Linked DNA regions of Posidoniimonas corsicana. The protein of the gene in region 1 interacts with the protein of each later gene in a pairwise test. Links are inferred from orthologs where the notes say so. Each region holds a gene or a part of one and is shown on either strand. Other genes may lie near its edges. The genes, in order: sufU and KOR34_RS11840.

Region 1 (3,030 bases):
TCAACAACGCTCGACGCTCTACCCTAGGCCGCTACTGCTTCCGCCGCCGCTTGCGCCCCGACGGCTTGAAGCGGTCGCCGATCTTCTTGAGCGACTCGACCAGCACGTCGATCTCTTCCGGGCGGTTGTACAGGTAGAAGCTGGCCCGGGTGCTGGCGGTGATGCCGAGCAGGTCGTGCAGAGGCTGCGTGCAGTGGTGCCCGGCGCGGACCGCGACGCCGTCGAAGTCCAAGAGCTGCGCGATGTCGTGCGGGTGGGGCCGCTCCAGCACGAAGCTCACCAGGCCCGCGCGCTGCGTGGGGCCGGGGCCCAGCAGGCGGATGCCGGGGACCTCCTGCAGACGCTCCCAGGCGTGGTCGATGAGGGCCTCCTCGTGCCGGTGGATCGCGTCCAGACCGACCGACTGCAGGTAGTCGACCGCGGCGCCCAGCGCGATGGCGCCGGCGATGGGCGGCGTGCCGGCCTCGAACCGGGTGGGGATGTCGGCCGGGGTGAAGCGGTCCAGGTAGACGCGGTTAATCATGCTGCCGCCGCCCATAAAGGGGGGCGTCTGGGCGAGCAGCTCCCGCCGCCCGTACAGTACGCCCACGCCCGAGGGGCCGCACATCTTGTGGCCGCTGAGCGCCAGGAAGTCGACGCCCAGCTGCCGCACGTCGGTCACCATGTGCGGGGCGCTCTGCGCGGCGTCCACCAGCACCACGGCGCCCGACTCGTGCGCACGGCGGGTCAGTTCCTTCACCGGGTTGATCGTGCCGAGCGTGTTGCTGACCGAGGCGAACGCGCAAAGCTTGGTGCGGTCGGTCAGCACCTCGTCCAGGCGGTCGAGGTCGAGCCGGCCGTCCTCGGTGAGCGGGATGTGCTTGATCGACGCGCCGGTCCGCTCGGCCAGCTGGAACCAGGGCACCAGGTTCGAGTGGTGCTCCATCGGCGTCAGCAGGATCTCGTCGTCGGGGCCGACGTTGGCGTCGCCCCACGCGCGGGCCACCGCGTTGATGGCCGCGGTCGTGCCGCCGGTGAAGACGACCTCCTCGGCGTGCTCGGCGCCCAGGAAGCCGCGGACCTTCTCGCGGGCCAGCTCGTAGGCGTCGGTCGCGCGCTCGCTAAGCGTGTGGATGCCGCGGTGAACGTTGGCGTAGTCGTGCGAGTAGCACTGCACGATCGCGTCGATCACCTGACGCGGCCGGTGCGAGCTGGCCGCGCTGTCCAGGAACACCAGGGGACGGCCGTCGTGCACGCGCTGGTCGAGGATGGGGAAGTCCTCGCGCACCGACTCCGGCAGCAGGTGCGGCGAGGCTAGCGTAGTTTCGCTCATGGTGTGGTGTTCGCCCTTCCTCGGGTCAGCCCTCGCCGGCGCCCACCGGCGAGTGCACCGCCTGCTGGATCACCCGCCAGGAGAGCAGGCAGCACTTCTGCCGGTTGGGGGTGAGCCGCGGGCCGTAGAGCTTGAGCATGTCCTCGGCGGTGAACTGCTTGAGCTCGTCGGTGGTCTTGCCCTGGATCTGCTCGAGCAGCATCGACGCGGACGCCTGGCTGATGACGCAGCCGTCGCCTGAGAAGTAGCAGTCCTCGATCTTGCCCTCCTCGTCGAGCTTCAGGTCGATCCGCACGACGTCGCCGCACAGCGGGTTCTTGTCCTCATGACTGTGCGTGCGCGAGGGAAGTTCGCCCCGGTGGAACGGGTCCTCGTAGTGATCCAGGATGTGCTCCTCGTAGAGCTCTTCTTCGCTGGGCATTCTAGGGAAACGGCGGTTGGCGGGCGGTTTGCGGGGAACTCTCCATTCTAGTACGGCGGCGGCGGCGCGGCCACGTGGGGTGGCCCACCGCAAACCGCGGAAACACGGGGGATCCGCCGCCGGTCGACGCTAACCGGTTCGTCCGATAAGCTGTTTCGGTTCTCCCCACTCGTTTCTCGCTGACTGTATACAGAAATGTCCGACCCCTACTTCCAGAAGCTCTTCGCCGACCGCATCGGCGGCGCCAACTACGGCAAGGATGGCGCCATCTACAAGTTCGAGAAGATCAAGCGCGCCAAGCGGAAGGCGCTGGCCGAGCACCCCGAGCGGAGGCTGCTGGACTTCGGCATCGGCGAGAACGACTCCATGGCGCCCGAGGTCGTGCGCAGGGCGATGGCCCAGGAGATCAACAAGCCGGAGAACCGCGGCTACGCGGACAACGGCGTGCTGGAGTTCAAGGAGGCCGCCGCGCGGTTCATGGAGCGCGAGTTCGGCGTCAAGCTGAACCCGGCCACCGAGATCAACCACGACATCGGCAGCAAGCCGGTCTACGCCAAGCTGCCCGGCGTGTTCATCAACCCGGGCGACGTCACGCTGATGACCGTGCCGGGCTACCCGGTGGCGGGCAACTTCACGCGGTTCTACGGCGGCACGGTGCACAACCTGCCGCTGCTCAAGGAGAACGGCTTCCTGCCCGACCTGGACGGCATCCCCGGCAACGTGCTGGAGCGCGCCAAGCTGATCGTGCTGAACTTCCCCAACAGCCCCACCGGCAAGACCGCCACCACCGAGTTCTACGAGAAGGCGATCGAGTTCGCCAAGCAGAACGAGATCGTCGTGGTGCAGGACGCCGCGCACGCGATGCTGTCGTTCGACCAGGAGCCGACCAGCTTCCTGTCCGTGCCGGGCGCGAAGGACGTGGGCGTCGAGGTGCACTCGATGTCCAAGGGCTTCGACATGATCGGCTGGCGGATCGGCTGGGTCTGCGGCAACGAGCGGATCGTCAGCGCGTTCGCCGACTACAAGGACAACGGCGACAGCGGGCAGTTCATCGCCATCCAGAAGGCGGCGGCCGCCGGGCTGGACGACCCGGCCATCCCCAAGGAGATCCGCGCCAAGTACCGCCGCCGGATGGAGAAGCTGGTCGCCACGCTCACCGAGTGCGGCTTCGAGTGCGAGATGCCCGGCGGCACCTACTTCCTCTACACGCCGGCGCCCAAGGCGTTCGAGGGGGGGCCGGAGTTCGCCAACGCCGAAGAGGTCAGCCAGTTCCTGATCACCGAGCAGTCCATCTGCA
Region 2 (3,178 bases), 710 kb from region 1 along the record:
GAAACAACACTACCTACAGTTTAGCTAGCAACGATAAGATTTCTACAGAGCTACTTTTGTCCCTAAAAACCGTGTTGCTAGTTCGGGACAAAAGTCGGACAGCGGACCCGGCCTGGCGGCCCATTAGCGTGGGGGCGCCGGCGCGTTAGACTCACGGCTTCTGAAATCCCGCCACGTCAGGAGGACAATGATGCCGCTGGTTGCCGAAGAGCAGGTTCTGGTCATCCCCACCGAGCTGTTCCACTCGCTGGGCCACTTCCAAGGGTTCTCGCCCGAGGTCGACCGCTACCTGAAGCCGATCCTCGAGAGCGGCCAGATCAGCTACCGGCCCCGCGGACAGATGGAGTCCGACCCGTCGTTCAAGCAGCTCATCCCGTACTGCCTGTTCCGATACACCGATGAGGCCGGCGTGGTGCGGGTGTTCAGCTACCAGCGCGGCCAGTCCGGCGGCGAGGCCCGGCTGAAGGCCAAGCGGAGCGTGGGCGTGGGCGGGCACATCTCGACCCTAGACCACCAGGGCGACGCGCAGGCCGCCGACTCGGCCGCCGTGTACCGTGCGGGCCTGATGCGGGAGCTGGACGAGGAGGTGTCGATCGACGCCGCGAGCGAGGAGTCGTGCGTCGGGATGATCAACGACGACGAGACCGACGTCGGCCGCGTCCACCTGGGCGTGGTGCACGTGTTCGACATGGAGAGCCCGGCGGTGGCGCCGCGGGAGGAAGACATCCAGGACGCGTCGTTCCTGCCGCTGGACGAGATCGCCAAGCAGCTCGACAACTACGAAACATGGTCCCAGATCGCCGTGCGGGCGTTAGTTGACGCCCGGTAGCGGCACGGGACCGGGGCAGCCGCCTATGCGTGTCTACATGGACAACCACGCCACGACGCGGGTCGACCCGCGCGTGGTCGAGGCGATGCTGCCCTGCTTCACCGAGGAGTACGGCAACCCCGGGAGCGTCGGGCACGAGTTCGGCGAGCACGCCCGCGAGGCGGTCGAGCGTTCGCGGGGGGTGATCGCCCAGGCGATCGGCGCCCAGCCTGAAGAGATCGTCTTCACCAGCGGCACCACGGAGAGCAACAACCTGGCGATCAGCGGGGTTGCGACCCGCCGCCGCCGCCGGGGCGACCACCTGGTCAGCGTCCAGACCGAGCACGCGGCCGTGCTCGGCCCGCTGCGGCGGCTAGAGAAGTCGGGCTACCAGGTAACACTGCTGCCGGTCGCGCAGCACGGCTGCGAAACGTCCGGACAGGTCGACCCCGAAGAGCTGGCGGCCGAGCTCACCGACCAGACCTGCCTGGCGAGCGTGATGCTGGCCAACAACGAGATCGGCGTAGTGCAGCCCATCGCCCGGATCGCCCAGGCCTGCCACGAGCGGGGGACGCTGCTGCATTGCGACGCGACCCAGGCGGTCGGGCGGATACCGGTTGACGTCGGTCGGTTGGGCGTCGACCTGATGAGCTTCACAGCCCACAAGGTGTACGGGCCGAAGGGAATCGGCGCCCTGTACGTGCGTAGCCGCTCGGCGGCCGACCGGCCGGCCGCCCGGCTCGACGCGCAGATCATCGGGGGGGGTCAGCAGCAGGGCCGCCGCGCCGGCACGCTAAACACGCCGGGCATCGTTGGCATGGCCAAGGCGGTAGAGATTGCCGTGGCCGGCCTGGCGGAAGAAATGGCACGGCTAGCCGCACTTCGCGACGAGCTGTGGCGGCGGCTCCAGGCAGAAGCGGCCCCCGCTGAGCTGTGCGGCCCAAGCCTGCACCTGCAGGACGACGCCGGCCACGCCGCCAGGCTGCCGGGGAACCTCAACGTGTGGTTCCCGGGCCTCGACGGCGAGGCGCTGCTGATGCGGCTCGAGGGGCTGGCGGTGAGCAGCGGGGCGGCCTGCTCGTCCACGGATCCGTCGCCGAGCCACGTGCTGCAGGCGATTGGGCTGAGCGAGGACCAGGCCCGCAGCAGCCTGCGGTTCGGGCTGGGGCGGTTCAACACCGCCGAGGACGTGCGGTACGCAGCCGCAGAGGTGTCCAGAGCAGCGGCGGAACTGGGTGGCATGGGTTAAGAACGCCGCGTGGGGCCGCTCTTCCCGGGGCGCCCGGCGTGGTATAATCTAGGGAATCAGTTGCCGCCGGCCACCGGGGTCGATCCGGCCGGCCCAAACTTACGTTGAGGAGAATAGAGATTATGGGAGTCACCCTCACCGAACGCGCCGCCCAAGAGGTGCAGCGGATTGTAGAGCAGCAGAAGCTGGACGAAGGCCACGTGCTGCGTGTCGGCGTCACCGGCGGTGGCTGCAGCGGCTTCAGCTACGCGCTGGGCTTCGACGACAAGTTCGACGAAGAGGTCGACAGCAAGTTTGACTGCCACGGCGTGAGCGTTGTGGTGGACAAGAAGAGCGCCCTGTACCTGGACGGCACCACCGTGGACTTCTACGACGGCATCGAGAAGCGCGGCTTCACGTTCGAGAACCCGAACGCGGTGAAGTCTTGCGGCTGCGGCAGCTCGTTCCAGGCCTAGCCGACGCCAAGCCATCGCCTAGCGTCGTGTGGGTCTTAACGGACACCAGCACAGCAGGCCGGCGGGAATCCCCGCCGGCCTTTTTTCGTATCCTGTCCTGCTCAACACAACCGTTACGACCGCTCGGCAAATCTTCAACGCCGCCGCCGCCGCGATTATTTGGCGCCCCCGGGAATGAGAATCGAAGCTAGGTTTCAGTTGGAGGGGAGGCTCCCCTCTGGCGTCTGCGGGGATCGGGCACAACCGCAAACGCTGCTGGCTGCTAAGCCTCACGTAGGAAACCGTGAGGAGCGGACAATCCTCTAACCCGTGCCAATCTCATGCGTAAAGCCATTCTCACATTCCTGAAGAGCGAAGACGGTCCCACCGCGGTTGAGTATGCGGTGATGCTGGCGATGATCGTCATCGCGTGCCTGGGCGCCGTCCAAGGGATGGCAAACGCCACCGCCGACAGCTTCGACGACTCGGCCGCGCACCTGAACAGTGTGCTCGGCTCTTAGTCTGCCGCGGTCCTCGGCGGGCGACCGTGCTACGCGGCTACCCGGCGTATCGTGAACGCCGGCCCCCGCGGCGATTCGGGTGCGAGTTTACGTCAGGCGGCTGCGAAATCCCGCCGATTGCCGCGGCTCCATGGCATTGCGTCATGATGCCGGCTTCGCATGTCGA

Evidence for each region.
Region 2: the proteins of sufU (region 1) and KOR34_RS11840 interact in binary tests that used the Escherichia coli proteins (3 or more experiments, as listed by UniProt). The link is inferred for Posidoniimonas corsicana from one-to-one orthologs.

The regions. Positions count from the first base shown.
Region 1 is NZ_SIHJ01000001.1:2,367,195-2,370,224, reverse strand. The notes cover bases 36-2,750. They hold sufU (Fe-S cluster assembly sulfur transfer protein SufU), read right to left. Parts: upstream 1,734-2,750; coding sequence 1,338-1,733; downstream 36-1,337. Other genes in these bases: KOR34_RS09100 (LL-diaminopimelate aminotransferase), read left to right, coding at 1,929-2,750; KOR34_RS09110 (cysteine desulfurase), read right to left, coding at 36-1,312. Outside these bases: more of KOR34_RS09110, read right to left, coding at 32-35; more of KOR34_RS09100, read left to right, coding at 2,751-3,030. UniProt on the Escherichia coli protein: A scaffold on which IscS assembles Fe-S clusters. Exists as 2 interconverting forms, a structured (S) and disordered (D) form. The D-state is the preferred substrate for IscS.
Region 2 is NZ_SIHJ01000001.1:3,079,283-3,082,460, forward strand. Bases 93-2,955 are described here. They hold KOR34_RS11840 (cysteine desulfurase family protein), read left to right. Parts: upstream 93-854; coding sequence 855-2,057; downstream 2,058-2,955. Other genes in these bases: KOR34_RS11835 (phosphoesterase), read left to right, coding at 191-829; KOR34_RS11845 (HesB/IscA family protein), read left to right, coding at 2,180-2,512; KOR34_RS11850 (Flp family type IVb pilin), read left to right, coding at 2,833-2,955. Outside these bases: more of KOR34_RS11850, read left to right, coding at 2,956-3,012. UniProt on the Escherichia coli protein: Master enzyme that delivers sulfur to a number of partners involved in Fe-S cluster assembly, tRNA modification or cofactor biosynthesis. Catalyzes the removal of elemental sulfur from cysteine to produce alanine.